One region of the Mesorhizobium sp. M0217 genome, then DNA from elsewhere that is predicted to be linked to it. Evidence: riboswitches for the same ligand, from Rfam matches in the RefSeq annotation. Region 1 holds a riboswitch; the other holds the start of a gene.
The links. Region 1 has a riboswitch for thiamine pyrophosphate ahead of thiC (phosphomethylpyrimidine synthase ThiC). Riboswitches for the same ligand answer to the same signal wherever they lie in the genome.
Positions count from the first base shown of each region.

Region 1 (7,115 bases):
ACGTGATGTCGGTGACCACCGCCGCAGTGTCCGCACCAGCCGCGAAAACACCGTCGAGCCGATCGGGGTTGAGGCCGCCAATGGCGACCAATGGGATCGGCGCCACCCGATGCTTCCACTCGCTGATCCGCTCGAGCCCTTGCGGCGCCCATTTCATCTGCTTCAGGACGGTGGGATAGATGGGGCCGAGCGCGACATAGTCGGGCTCGGCAGCGATGGCCATTTCCAGTTCTAGATGATCGTGCGTGGAAAGCCCGAGCTTCAATCCGGCGTACTTAATCGCCAGCAGGTCGGCCGCAGCCAAATCCTCTTGGCCGAGATGGACGAAGTCGCAGCCTTCCTCAATTGCCGTGCGCCAATAGTCGTTGACGATCAGTTGGCAACCATGGACCGCGCAGACGTCGTTCGCGCGGCGGATTTCCGACCGCAGCGTGGTCTCGTCCCTATCCTTGATGCGCAACTGAACCAGCTTGACGCCGAGCGGGACCAGCCGCTCGACCCAGTCAGCGCTGTCGACGATCAGGTAGAAGGGATCGAGCTTCATGAAAAAACGGCCCTGCCGATGGTCGGCGTCGACGGCACGGCGACGTCGCGCGGTTCAAGCATACCCGAGCCGAAAGCTTCACGACCGGCCTCGACCGCCTTGCCGAACGCACGCGCCATGCCGACCGGATCGGCCGCCTTGGCGACCGCGGTGTTCAGGAGTACGGCGTCAAAGCCGAGCTCCATAACGGTTGCCGCGTGCGACGGCCGTCCGAGCCCCGCATCCACGATCAGCGGAACATCTGGGAAATGTCCGCGCATCGAGCGCAGCGCCGTGATGTTGATCGGTCCGAGAGCGGAACCGATCGGCGCGCACCACGGCATCAAGACCTTGCAGCCCGCCGCAAGCAGCCGCTCGGCAACGATAAGGTCGTCGGTGGTATAGGGGAATACAGCAAAACCGTCCTCGCACAGGATGCGGGCGGCTTCGACCAGACCGAAAACATCCGGCTGCAGGGTGTCATGGTTGCCGATCACTTCGAGCTTGACCCAGTTCGTACCGAAGACTTCGCGCGCCATTTGTGCGGTCGTGACCGCTTCCTTGACGGAGTGGCAGCCAGCAGTGTTGGGCAGGATTCTGACACCAAGCGAGCGGATCAACGACCAGAATTCTTCGCCAGCCCTGCCGCCTGCCATTTCACGGCGCAACGAGACGGTCACCACCGCCGTGCCCGAAGCCCTGACTGCATAGGCAAGGATGGCCGGCGAAGGATATTGAGCCGTGCCAAGAAGCAGGCGCGACGGAAGCTCGGCTTCATAAAGCTCGATCATGGCCTAGCCGCCCTGCATGGGCGAGAGGATTTCAATCCGGTCGCCGTCGTTCAACTGGAATTCCGCCCGGTTGGCTTTGTGCACGAGGTCATTGTTGACGGCGGTCGCGAGCCAATCGCCCTCATAGTCGAGCGCGGCAAGCAGCTCGGCCAGCGTGGTGGCGGCAACCTCATGCGCTTCGCCGTTGACCATCAGTTTCATGAGCAAGCTCCTTGGTTCTGTCTTGACTGAAAACCAGGTCGGCAGCCTGGCGCGCCATGGCGGGAGCCAGGAGAAAACCGTGACGATAGAGCCCGTTGATCGCGATGATTTCACCCTTGGTTTCGACGCGCGGCAAGTTGTCGGCAAAGGCTGGGCGGACGCCGACACCGGTTTCAACGATCTCGGCCTCGCCAAAGGCCGGGTGGAGGGCATAGGCGGTACCCAGCAGCTCCATTATGGAACGCGCCGTCACCGGTCCGGCACTCTGGCTTTCAATCATCGTCGCTCCGATCATGAAACGGTGATCGGTGCGCGGCACGGCATAAAGCGGAAAGCGTGGATGAAGCAAACGGACCGGCCGCGACAGCGAGACATCAGGCGTGCGAAGAATCAGCATTTCGCCGCGAACACCGCGCAGCCTGTCATCGGCCGCTGCCATTCCCATACAGTCTATCTGACGGGCGAAACCCGAAACAGGCCGGGCGTCGCAGCCGAAGTGGAATTTGACACCCATGGTCGCAAGCTTGTCATGAAGTGCCGCCATCGCCGGGCGTGGGTCGAGGTGAGCCTCATCGGCGAACAGCAATCCGCGGCGGAAGCGGCCGGCTAAGTCGGGCTCCAGCAAGGCAATTTCATCTTCCTCGACGCGCCGATAGCCCGTCGTGCGGCTGGCGAACCGGTCGAGCTCGCCCGCATCGCGCGGCGCGGCCAAGACCAGCGTTCCCCGTCGTGCTACCAAGCCTGGCGTTGCGGCGTCCCACCAGTCGGCGGCGTCGCTTCCGAGATCCAGCACCGGCTGCTCGGCGCTTTCACGCTCGCACCACGGCGCCAACATGCCACCGGCGAACCACGACGCATTGCCCCCAAGGGCAGGCCTTGTCTCGGCAACGGTAACCGCCGCGCCGCGTGCGGCGAACTCGAAGGCGGCGGTGAGGCCAGCAACGCCCGCTCCTTTGACCAAGACCTTCATGATGGCTCACGTGGCTGAGGTATGAGCGGTGCCCCGGTCTCGTCCGCCGGCAGGTAGAGATCACCGCCCTCGCGGTATTTCGCCGCCATCGCCGCCATGCCCTCTTTCTGCGCCTCGGCACGGATGTCGTGAGAGATACGCATCGAGCAGAATTTCGGTCCGCACATCGAGCAGAAATGCGCCACCTTGTGCGCTTCCTTGGGCAAAGTCTGGTCGTGGAAGGACCGCGCCGTTTCCGGATCGAGCGACAGGTTGAACTGGTCCTCCCAGCGGAACTCGAAGCGCGCGCGGGAAAGCGCATCATCCCTGACTTTCGCTGCCGGATGGCCCTTCGCCAGGTCGGCGGCGTGGGCGGCGATCTTGTAGGTGATCACGCCGATCTTGACGTCGTTGCGATCGGGAAGGCCGAGATGCTCCTTGGGCGTGACGTAGCAGAGCATGGCGGTGCCGAACCAGCCGATCATCGCGGCGCCAATGCCTGAGGTGATGTGGTCATAGCCCGGCGCGATGTCGGTCGTCAGCGGTCCAAGCGTATAGAACGGCGCCTCGCCGCAGACGGCGAGTTGCTTGTCCATGTTCGCCTTGATTTTGTGCATCGGCACGTGGCCAGGCCCCTCGATCATCACCTGGCAATCCTTCGCCCAGGCGATCTGCGTCAGCTCGCCGAGCGTTTCCAACTCGGCGAACTGCGCCGCGTCGTTGGCATCGGCGATCGAGCCCGGACGAAGGCCGTCGCCGAGCGAGAAGGAGACGTCGTAGGCTCTGGCGATGTCGCAGATCTCGGCGAAGTGCTCGTAGAGGAAGCTCTCCCGGTGATGGTGCAGGCACCATTTGGCCATGATCGAGCCGCCGCGCGAGACGATACCCGTCACCCGGTCGACGGTCAGCGGGATGTAATGCAGCCGCACGCCGGCGTGGATGGTGAAATAGTCGACGCCTTGCTCGGCCTGTTCGATCAGCGTGTCGCGGTAGACCTCCCAGGTCAGATCCTCGGCAATGCCGCCGACCTTTTCGAGCGCCTGGTAGAGCGGCACCGTGCCGATCGGCACCGGCGCGTTGCGCACGATCCAGTCGCGGATGTTGTGGATGTTGCGGCCGGTCGACAGGTCCATCACCGTATCGGCGCCCCAGCGGATCGCCCACACCATCTTTTCGACCTCTTCCGCCATCGACGATGTGACGGCGGAGTTGCCGATATTGGCGTTGATCTTGACCAGGAAATTGCGGCCGATGATCATTGGCTCGCTCTCGGGATGGTTGATGTTGGCGGGGATGATCGCCCGTCCGCGCGCCACCTCGTCACGCACGAATTCGGGCGTGACGAAATCGGGCAGCGTCGCGCCGAAAGCCTCGCCGTCGCGCTCAAGCTTGCCGCGCAGGATCTCGCGACCAAGGTTCTCGCGGATGGCGACGAACTCCATTTCGGGTGTGATGATGCCGGCGCGCGCGTAGGCAAGCTGCGTCACCGCCTTGCCTGCTTTGGCCCTGAGCGGTCGGTGGCGGATGGGAAATTCTGGCGTCAGGCGTTCGCCCGTCGCGAATCCGTTGTCCTCCGGCCGGACATGGCGGCCGTCGCAGACCTCGACATCGCCGCGCGCCAAGATCCATTCGTGGCGAAGCCGGGCCAGGCCTTTTTCGATGCTGGTTTCGACAGCCGGATCGGTATAGGGGCCCGACGGATCGTAGACGGTGACGGGCGGTTCGCCGGCTGTCGGATGGACGGAGATTTCGCGCATCGGCACCCTGATCTGCGGGTGGATGGCACCGGGCTTGTGGATCTTACGCGAAGCAGGCAGCGGCCCCGTTGAGACGGCTGGGGTGAGGGCATTCATCTTGAGGCTCCTTTGCTCATGCATTGGAGACCCAGTTCTGTGCCGGAAGGATGAAAAGACGCTTCTGTCGACCTGCCGAAACAGGACCTCGGGCGTGAACTCCCGCAGAGCGCTTGCACCGTCCCTACGCCAGTATGAACTGGATCAGGTTCAACGGGTCACTGCGCCGCGAAAGCCAGCAGTATCTCAGCCCCTTGCCGGGACTCCCCTGGTGAATGCCTCAAGTTGAACGGGCCGGCGTTGTCTTGTCAAGCGCATGTTCGTCCTGCGGCGGCGGTGGGCGGCATTCAAATTGGGCCCAAATTGGGCCGACGGCCTCGCCATGGGTCGCGGAGAAGTTCCGCGGGAGACAAGGCAGGTGTGGCCAAAGCTGCATTTGCCTCGTCAAACTTGATGTGACATTGACGTAGACGGAACTGCTGCGTTTCAAGGATCTTAAGCCGTCAATGCCTGATCGGAACAGAACTGGTGGGCCGCCCGAACGCCCCACAAACATCGTGCTCTCGATCACCTCTTATTGTCGCCGGAAAAGGGGTGATCGACCATTCGATCAAGTCGACCGCTCGCTGAAGGGCGCCCTCGGTTTCAGCACGGCTGGGCGAAGTGGCAATGACATGTCCAATCCAGTCTCGGAAATCCCCCTTCCTGACGATCGGTGTCTTGGGTTCAACATTCAATTTGACCTCGGCCACACCTGATATAGCAGCTGCCTGAGTGTCGCCACCAATCCAGTCGAGGGTGCCATCTTGATCAGGAAGCAGGAATCGCGCGGCCGCAGTATGCGAATGCTTTTTGCGCAGATCCCATTCCTCGCCAATGACAAGCTTGATGTGCTCGGTGACGAGGTCGACACCGTAAGCTAACTGGACCAGTTGAGGGTCGGGCGCGCCACTAAGACGCGGATTGACTTCAATGACAACTGGACCGCGTTTCGTGCACCGGAGTTCAATGTTAGTTGGCCCCCAGCCAAGGCCGAGAGCCCGCAAACAGCTCAGCGAAACATCGGCGATGCGCTCACGCTCCTGATCGGTTAGCAGGGCCGGATACGTCACCTCACGTATGACGAAATGGGGGAGGGGACCAAAGTCATTGGCGCAAATCGCAACGACCTCATTCCCCATAACATTAATGCTATAGAACGGGCCCTGTGCGAATTCTTCGACGAGTATTTTCGGTGTAGACCGCCATATGTGCTTTCCGCCCAATAGATGGGTCGTATGTTCGGCTACGTCTTCGAGGCTGCGGCACAATCGGACACCCATGCTGCCGCTGCCTACTGCCGGCTTAAGAATCACGGGCAGGCCGATCTCTGCAGCCGAGCTTTCTACCTCCGCCGCATTCGCTGCCAACCGATAGGCCGGTATTGGAACGCCGGCCTGCGCGAGGAGTTGGCGTTGCTTGAATTTGTCGCAGCTTCGTTCAATCGATTCAGGGTTCGGTCCCGGTAGATCGAAATGCCGGCAAAGCTTGCCAACTGTCGCATAGATCGATTCATGGTCCCCGGCAAAGCCAGTAATGCCAGCAATGTCGTGGGTAGCACGCAGCCGCGAACTTTCGCGGACCAACGCTTCGAGATTGCCAGTGTCGACACGGATTGCCTCAACGTTTTCCGCCGAAAGATAGTCGTACCGAGGTGGATCAGCCGTCAGAGTAATTGGATGAAGACCAAGACACTGAGCCGCTTGGACGTATAGCTGACCAGTACCCCTATGGCCTTCGACCAATATGAGCGCTCTTCTTCTTACCATTGCTGTTAATCCCGATGTTGCGTGCTGGCGGCGGTCCGAGGGTACCGGTGTCACTTTTGTGGCCGTGCCGGACCTCAGACTCGGGGTGCCGTACCATTGTCAACGACTGACGGTTGTAAAAATCTTGTAAATTGATTTGAAGGATCTGTTGCAGCGGATTAGGGCGGCGTCGGAGGCTTGCTCCGTTCAAACCAGGTTAGCTGGGGTTGGTGTGTGATCCCGTGGGCCTGGGCGTGACCTACCCCTCGGGTAGGGCACGCCAAGCCACATCAAACTCGCAGCACAAGAACATGCGCTCTGGTCATACCGGCTCATGGTGAGCCCTGAATCTGGAACCGGCCCGATGTGTAAGCAGCGAGTCGTCAAACGGCCCCATTCAATCATGGAGTCACATCATTTAAGATCGCGAAAGCTGTCATTGCGGGTTACGGAACTGCTTTCCGATGACATTCGAAGATGCGATCGGGCGTCAGAACCGGATCGCTGACCGCCGCTTCCACCTCGGCGAGCCCGGCTGATATAATCAGGTCTGAGGCTGCGCGCCCTGTCGTTCCCAGCATTTACATTAGGCAGCCTTGCCAAGATTGTCCCGCAGCAGAACCTGCCTGAGCGCATCGACGAACGTCCGAATATCTGTCGTACTATGGGCAGGCGTAACCGTCACCCTGAACCGCTCGGTTCCCACCGGAACACTCGGCGCCAGAATTGGCTGAACGTATATTCCATGCTGATCCAGAAGCTGGCGGGACGCTTCCTTGCAACGGAATGGATCACCAATAGGCACAGGAATGATGTGGCTTCGGGTCGGCATGACGGGGATGCCCGCCTCTTTCAGCAATCCGATTAAAAGTTTCGTTTTCCGGTGCAGATCAATTCGTTCTGAATCTGAATCGCGAAGATGGCGCAGCGCTGCCAGCGCACCAGCCGCTAGCGCTGGCGCAAGCGCCGTGGTGAAAATGAAACCGATCGAGAAGCTTCGTATGCTGTCAACAATGGAGGCAGGTCCGGTCACATAACCCCCCATCGAGCCGAACGCCTTACCTAGCGTCC
Region 1 covers NZ_JAMYSN010000025.1:37,084-44,198, forward strand. The annotation lists gene NKJ18_RS27145 (thiamine phosphate synthase) at 1-544, opposite strand, end outside; gene NKJ18_RS27150 (thiazole synthase) at 541-1,314, opposite strand; gene thiS (sulfur carrier protein ThiS) at 1,318-1,515, opposite strand; gene thiO (glycine oxidase ThiO) at 1,484-2,485, opposite strand; gene thiC (phosphomethylpyrimidine synthase ThiC) at 2,482-4,317, opposite strand; TPP riboswitch at 4,421-4,537, opposite strand; gene NKJ18_RS27170 (ATP-grasp domain-containing protein) at 4,761-6,065, opposite strand; gene hemA (5-aminolevulinate synthase) at 6,631-7,115, opposite strand, start outside.

Region 2 (7,115 bases), on a different contig from region 1:
GCGGGTCAGTGCATCCAGCGCGCCAAAGGGCTCGTCGAGCAGCAGCATGTCGCGCTGCTGCACCACGGTGCGCAAAAGGGCGGCGCGCTGGCGCATGCCGCCGGAAAGCTCGGCCGGCCAGGCGCGCTCGAAACCGGCAAGGCCGAACTCAGCGAACAACGGCGCGACGCGTTCGCGCGCCGCCTTGCGGCCAAGACCCTGCACTTCCAGCCCCAGCGTCACATTGTCGATGACGCGCCGCCACGGCATCAGCGCGTCGCGCTGCGGCATGAAGGCGAAGGGGCTGCCCTGCAATGGCGCGCCGTCGAAGCGCATGTCGCCCTCGCCTTTCAGCGCGCCGGTCAGCAACTGGAACAGCGTCGACTTGCCGGCGCCGGAAGGGCCGAGGATGGAGACGAACTCGCCGGCCGCGACATGAAGCGAAATGCCGGCGAGCACCTCAAGCGCGCCGAAGTTCTTCCTGATGTCCCGGAGTTCGAGCCGCGTCATTGACGGTTCTCTTCTGCAGCTTCAACCTTGCCGTCGCGGCTTTCGCTCCCTGCATTCTCCCAAGGCATGGCGAAGCGCTGGACGAGCACCGCAATGGCGAACAAGACAAGCGTGAGCGCGGCGCTGACGGCGACCGCGGCGAGCACCAGATCGGGCCGAAAGTTGTTCTTGGCATTGAGCATGTAGATGCCCAGCCCCTTCGCCGCCCCCGCATATTCGGCGAAGATCGCGCCGACGACGGCGTAGGTGATGGAGATGCGCAGCCCGGCGAAGAAATAGGGCAGCGCCGAAGGCAGGCGCGCCAGCCAGAAGATGCGCCAGCGCCCTGCCCCCATGGTGGCGAGCATCTGCGAAATCGCCTTGCTGGTCGCGGCAAAACCCTCGACCAGCGCCACCATCATCGGGAAGAAGGTAACGAGCGCCACAAGCAAGATTTTTGGCATCAGCCCGAAGCCGAACCACAGTACGATGAGCGGCGCAATCGCGACCAGCGGCAAGGTCTGGCTGATAATCAGCAGCGGAAACAGCGCGCGGCGCAGCGGGGCCAAGAAATCGACCAGCGCCGAAAGCACGAAGGCAGCGACCAACGAGCAGGCGAAGCCGGCTGATGTGGCGCGGATGGTGGGCAGCGTGTTGTCGGCAAGGGCAGCGCGATGCTCCCAGGCCTGCTGCAGCACGCGCGACGGCGCCGGCAGCATGGTGGGCGCAGCGCCACCATAGCGGGCGTAGAGCTCCCACGCCGCGAGGAGCAGGGCGGAGGCGCAGGCGGCGGGGATGGTCTTGGCGATGGCTGCGGCTAATCTCCCCCCTCGAGGGGGAGATGTCGCCGAAGGCGACAGAGGGGGTCGTCTCGCATAGAGCGCCCACGCCTTGCCGATGCGAAAAGGACGTCGGCGCTCCACGCGCTGGGACCCCCTCTGGCCTGCCGGCCATCTCCTGCTCGAGGGGGGAGATTCGTGGGCATCGCGGTCTTCGCCAATCGCCAATGGCTCCCCTCCTCTCTGTGCTGAGGGGTCAGAGGCATCTCCTCCACGCAATGGGTCAGATAAACCAGCCACGGCAATATCCTCAAGGAACGACGCTTGAGCCGCGGCTCAGACGGCGCTCGGGCTGTTCGCCGAGATCGTGATGTCGAGGGTGACGTGGCCGGCGCCGGGGCCGAAGCGGCAGAAGGCCTCGTTGAGCGTGGCAAACACCGCACCGGCATCGCCACGCAATTTGGTGCAGAAGTTCTTTGAGCGCTCAAAGACGCCGGACTGTTTCAGGAAATCGATGCAGCCGTAGATCTCGTCCATATGGTCGCCCGTGCCCATAACGTAGAGCGAGAACTGCGCCGCCACCGGCTGGCCGGTCGACGGCGTGGCCTGGACAGCGCGGATCGCGGCGATCTTGCGCTCGTCCAGCGGAATGGCGGGGCCGCCGGTCTCGTCGGAGCGGCAGATCGGATCGTCGGGCTCGCCCGGACAGCCGCGCGAGATCGCCGCCGAAAGCACGCAGTGCTTGCCGCTTTTGGCCGCCGCGACGAACAGGTCGCGCATGGCGGGAAACAGCACCTCGGGCGGCCCGACCATAAGGGTCGAGATGTCATCGGTTTCGATCCGCAGCCGGTCGCGCCAGGGATCGAGCGCGCCGAGCGCGCCGAGGATGACGCCGACGAAATCGTCGGTCATGGGATAAAGGGAAATCTGTGCGCCTGAAAACATCGCCCGCCTCGCTCCGCTGGTATTATCCAGATCAGCTTTAGGGTCCGAAGGCTTGCCGCCCTCATCTCAGCCCCGACGATACGGAGCACCCCTGTGGATGGGCGGGTTAAAGCACCGTTCGCGGCATTGGGGAAGCCGTTTGTTGAGGCACTGCGGGAAAGTGTTTTGGGCCAGACGTGCCGGGCGCCCGGGCGTTAACAGACGACTCGTCAGTTCGTTGCGTTATAACGTTTCCACGAACTTCTTATAACTGCGTTGAAATTCAAGCTGATAAACGTAATTATAAGAAAACGGCAGAGACTCCGCGCAGCCCTTACGGTTTCTGGATTTCCTTATCCGCGACCCCATCCGGACTGTGCTCCTGCATCGCTCGGGCTTGCCTGTGCTGGTCCCCTCGCCCCAGCGCTACGCCATCCACAAGCTGATCGTCGCCTCGCGACGCGGGCCGAGCGCTGGCGCCAAGCGGGAGAAGGATCTCCATCAAGCGCGCCTGCTGACCCAAGCGCTCGAAGCCACGCGTCGCCAGGACGACCTTGCCTTCGCCTTCATGGAAGCGTGGGACAAGGGCGAAAACTGGCGCGAGACGATCCGGGGCGGCTTGAACCTGTTCGACGCCGCCACGAGGGAAAACAGTCACACCATCCTGGGGAAATCCCTCCGCGAAATTGGTGCGACTCCTGAAGGATTCACGATGCGGGATTAGCTGAAGCGACCGCTGCTATATTCATTTCCATCGTCCCAACCGTACGAAATTGGCTTGACGCCTATTCGTACATAAAGTACGATATCTCTTTTCGCAGAGAGGAATGTCCTTGAGCACAGCGAACCATGTTGCCTTCGCCGATCTCTCTCGGCCTTTGCTGTCACCCCCGTCGTTGCCGCCGCCTTTGTTGCCGCCGCCTTTATTGCCGCCCCCTTTGTTGCCCTTGTCATTCGATCAGTGCGAACGCCTCGCCGGGGCTTGGCGAATGGCCAGCCAAGACATCGCCGACGACATCCGCTTCATCCGCCAATATCTGAAAGTCGTTGCCGAGAAGGACGAGAGGCTGTCGACCGGCACCCTTGTTCACAGCCGCGCCTATGTCGAGGCCTGCGCCGGCTGGCTGCCACAGACTGTAACGCGCTATCTGCGCCACCTGCGCCAGATCACCGAATGCGAACTGGCCATGACAGCTGCCGGCATTCGCTTTGCGCTGTCGAGTTATGCCTGGGAGGCATGAGGGCGCCTGTCGCCAAACACAAGGAATTGCGCTGCCCGTCGCAGGCGCAATTCGTCAGGTTGAGAGGCTCGGGCGCGCCTGAACGGCGGGCGCCAAGGATGGCCCGGCCAGCGAATTCCGGCCTTGCTTTATTTCGACTGGCCTTATTTCTGGCCTTATTTCGATTTGGCTTTGCCGGACTTTGCGGCGGCAGGCTTCGCTGCCTTTGACTTGGCGGCTGCCTTGGCGGGCTTGGCGTCAGCTTTCTTCGCCGCCTTTTTGGGCTTGGCGACCGCGCCATCGACTTCAGCCGTGGCCTGCTCCCAGTGTTCCTGATGCGCGCCTTCAGGCCGGCCGGCCTTTTCCCAAATCTCGTGCGCGCGCTGGCGAATGCGGTCCTGTTTGTCGTCCGTCACTTAAGCCTCCGTGGTTGGGTCCGGTCGGTTGGTCCAGATTCCACGAAAACATTAGCCGAAAATTCGGCCGGCGTCTTGAGTGACGAGACATCTCAGCGCGGGTCGGAAATCACCGCAACGCCGAGCAGCGCCGCTTTCTTGACGATCAGCCCCGCGAGGTCGGCATCCGAACGATCGGTGCCGGTGCGCTCCCGCAGGAGCGCGATCGCTTCCTTCATCGATAACAGCGCCGTGTTGCGCTCGGCCAGCAACTTGTCGCAACACGCCGCAACATTGGCGGAGTTCGGGGTCTCGACATGCGGCAACATGGCAATTCTCCTTTCATCATGTTCGTCATTCGGCCCTGCCGCCCTTTTGGGAAGAACGACAGGGCCGTATCACCGATGAATGGTTAGGTTGTCGAGCGTTACTCGACCACCTCGACAATCCTGCGCGTGCTGGGGTCGACCAACACGGTATGGTTGTCGACGACGGCGTATCTGTACTGAACGTCGGGAACCTCCTGCAGCTCGACAGTGTCAGGCAAGGCAGTGCCGACATTCAATTCGACGCCGAGCAGATTGACCGAGGCAAGCGGATGTTTCTTTACGTACTGGTGCACGACCGTGCGCTGTTCCGGGGTGATGATCACCTGCTGCTGTGCCGGCTGCGTGACGATGACCTCGTCGGCGGCGGCAATGCCGATACCAGCGATCATGGCGAGCCCGGCGACGGCGGGAATAAGGATGGTTTTCATCTTCGTCTCCTGTCGTTGTTGGCGAGCTCCGCCGTGTTCCCGCATGAGGCGAAAACAGCGCAGATCGAGGTGGCGGGCTCCTGGAGGCAAACGCAGCCGGTACGGTCTTGTTCCGCAAGCGGAGACTAAATTGATCGGCTTCTCGGTCATGCCAGCAGAACCCGCACCCGCAAGATTCGCATTGAAGCACAATCCCTCAGGAGACCTTCGACGCGGACGATGCACGGCTCCAAATTCCGGTGGCGATCGCGGCCGGCGCCGGCATTGATCCGGTGACCGCGTCGCCCGGCCAGGACCGGAACCGACCGCCTTCGTGCCACGCCGTGAAGTTTCAAGCAAAGGTCATTGCTTCGGCGGCTGCGCAGGCACCTCGCCAGGCTTGATCACCGGCGTCTTGCCCTGGTCCGGCGGCGGCTGCGTCATACCCTGGTCACCACTGGGCGGCGGCTGCAGCACGCCGCCGCAGGGACCGAGCGTGCTGGTCGATTCGCCACCGCCATTGGCGACCGGCGGCTTCCGAGCATCGTCCTGAGGCTGCGCCTGGCAAGGCGCGGCAGGGCCGTGCTGGTCGCCATTGTCCTGCGCAGCCGCCGGGTCGGGCAGCGCCAAGAGCAGCACGCATGGGATGAGGGGGAAAGTCTTCATGGTCCAGCTCCTCTGGATTCATCTCCTTGGCAAAACAGACTAGTCCTTGGCAAAGCAGACTGGCGGCAATTGGTTCCACGGAGATGGAGTGGTTGCCGGAACCTGACAGCCGGAAGTGAGTTCCACCTTCTCGACGCAAAGCCGCCCAGAGGAGGCAATCATGGAAGAACGAAACAGAAAACCCAATGACGAGGTCGAGGCGCCACCGAGCAAAAACGATGCCCGCGACAGGATCGCCAATGACGAGGTGGAAGCGCCGACGCCGCGCCGGCAGGATTGGGATGCGCTGCGTGGCGCAACGGTCCTGCCCGACGGAGCAGATGAGGAAAGCCTACCGGACACCACCGGTGTCGAGAAGGAAGGCGAATTGCCCGAGGAGGATGACGACAACCCCTACCAGGACAGTGACGATGCCTTGCCCGACGACGCCGAGGAAGCCGCCATTGGTCACGACCTGGCGAGGCGCGGCGGCCCGTTCGACGACGTGTAAGGGCAGCGACCGCGGACTTTCGAGAGGTTTCCCGGGACGTCCACGCCGTCACCAGTTGGACCAAGTATGAGCTGAAGGCGATGCCGGAGCATCGCGATATTTCGAAGGATCCGGCTGGCCGGATCCTTCGTTTAAGGCGCCTTGGCGGTTTGGCTTAGCCCTTGTGTCAAGGGCTGGACGGCGACAATCTCGGCACCTTCGACAGCCGAGAACGCGAAGCCCAATATTTCAAGCGCCGTCGAGGGCCGCTCGCCTGAAATCTTCAAAGTGCGCAAGAAATCCCACCGCGGGCGGTGCAGACACGCTCCGGCATCGCGGCGCTGCGAACCGGGCCATCGACCGCCGGCACTTGAGTGCCGACGGGCTCTGACCTTCAATTCGACCCGGGATCGCCGAGCGCCTCGGTGACGAAGGACGCCGCGATCAGGTCGTCGGCGTCGAGGCGTAGGGAGCCTTCGACACCTCCCATGATGGCTGCGACCTTCTGGAAGGTCTGCATCTCGTGTTCAGTAACGCTGGCGTCTCGCATCCTGGCTTTCAGATCGGCGATGCGTCGGCCCAGTGAGGCCGACGTTCCGATTTCTCTGTTCGACATGGTGTCCTGCTCCTCCCCCAACCCATGCTGTGGACGTACTCAAGGCTGCCTATATATAAGGCAGCGCGAATACAGTCGCCGCAACGCGCGATATCTGGGAAGGTTCCGGCGCCAAATAGTCACGAAATAATACGTGGTGGGACTCGGGTATGTTAAGCGCCGACGCGGCGATAGACACCGCAGCCAGCGGCTGCGGCCATCGGCCTGGCCAACCCGTGTCGCGGGTCGCGAACGCGGGTCGGACTTTGATCGCCGCGCGCGAACAGTCAGCGAGAGGCCGGAACCACGCCGGACGCCGAGCGCGCCGTTTCGGGCGAAAACACCACGAAAGCAAAAACCAGAACGGCAGCGGCGATAATGAGCGAGCCGCCGGCGACGATCGGTTCAAGCGCCGGGTTTCCCTGCAGCATCACATACAGCGCCGGCAGCATGATCACCAAGCCGAGAGTGTAGAGCCCGTAGTGGATCATGGCGACGCGACGCGCCGCCTTTTGCGGATTGAGCGCGTAGTAGCCGCCGAAGATGGCGCTCGTCACCCAACCGAGCAGATTGATATGCGCGTGCGCCGGAAAAGCGGCGTGGTCGCCCGAGATCGCCATCTGCAGGCCGGCCGCAATCCCCAACATCAGGAACAAGATGGCAGTTTTGAAAAAGAGTTCCGAAACCCTCGGCATGTCATTTCTCCCCCTATGCGGTCTGCGACCGCTTGCGTCCTGGAGAATACACCCACGCGCAGAACTTTTCCACGCCCCGCTTATGGGGCCATGCCTGCACAGCTTTTTGCACGCTGTTCGACTTTTCTGGCTGCAACAACCCGGCGCCGCCCGCTACGGCGTCAGCAA
Region 2 covers NZ_JAMYSN010000014.1:26,121-33,235, reverse strand. The annotation lists gene NKJ18_RS21145 (ABC transporter ATP-binding protein) at 1-489, opposite strand, end outside; gene NKJ18_RS21140 (ABC transporter permease) at 486-1,328, opposite strand; gene NKJ18_RS21135 (YkoF family thiamine/hydroxymethylpyrimidine-binding protein) at 1,584-2,192, opposite strand; TPP riboswitch at 2,183-2,295, opposite strand; partial or broken gene NKJ18_RS21130 (GSU2403 family nucleotidyltransferase fold protein) at 2,506-2,895, shown strand; gene NKJ18_RS21125 (hypothetical protein) at 3,161-3,412, shown strand; gene NKJ18_RS21120 (DUF2934 domain-containing protein) at 3,568-3,807, opposite strand; gene NKJ18_RS21115 (hypothetical protein) at 3,900-4,115, opposite strand; gene NKJ18_RS21110 (DUF1236 domain-containing protein) at 4,214-4,543, opposite strand; gene NKJ18_RS21105 (hypothetical protein) at 4,886-5,188, opposite strand; gene NKJ18_RS21100 (hypothetical protein) at 5,349-5,678, shown strand; gene NKJ18_RS21090 (hypothetical protein) at 6,052-6,273, opposite strand; gene NKJ18_RS21085 (hypothetical protein) at 6,540-6,947, opposite strand; gene NKJ18_RS21080 (hypothetical protein) at 7,101-7,115, opposite strand, start outside.
Region 2: linked by a shared signal. The riboswitch ahead of NKJ18_RS21135 (YkoF family thiamine/hydroxymethylpyrimidine-binding protein) and the one ahead of thiC (phosphomethylpyrimidine synthase ThiC) in region 1 are both predicted to bind thiamine pyrophosphate.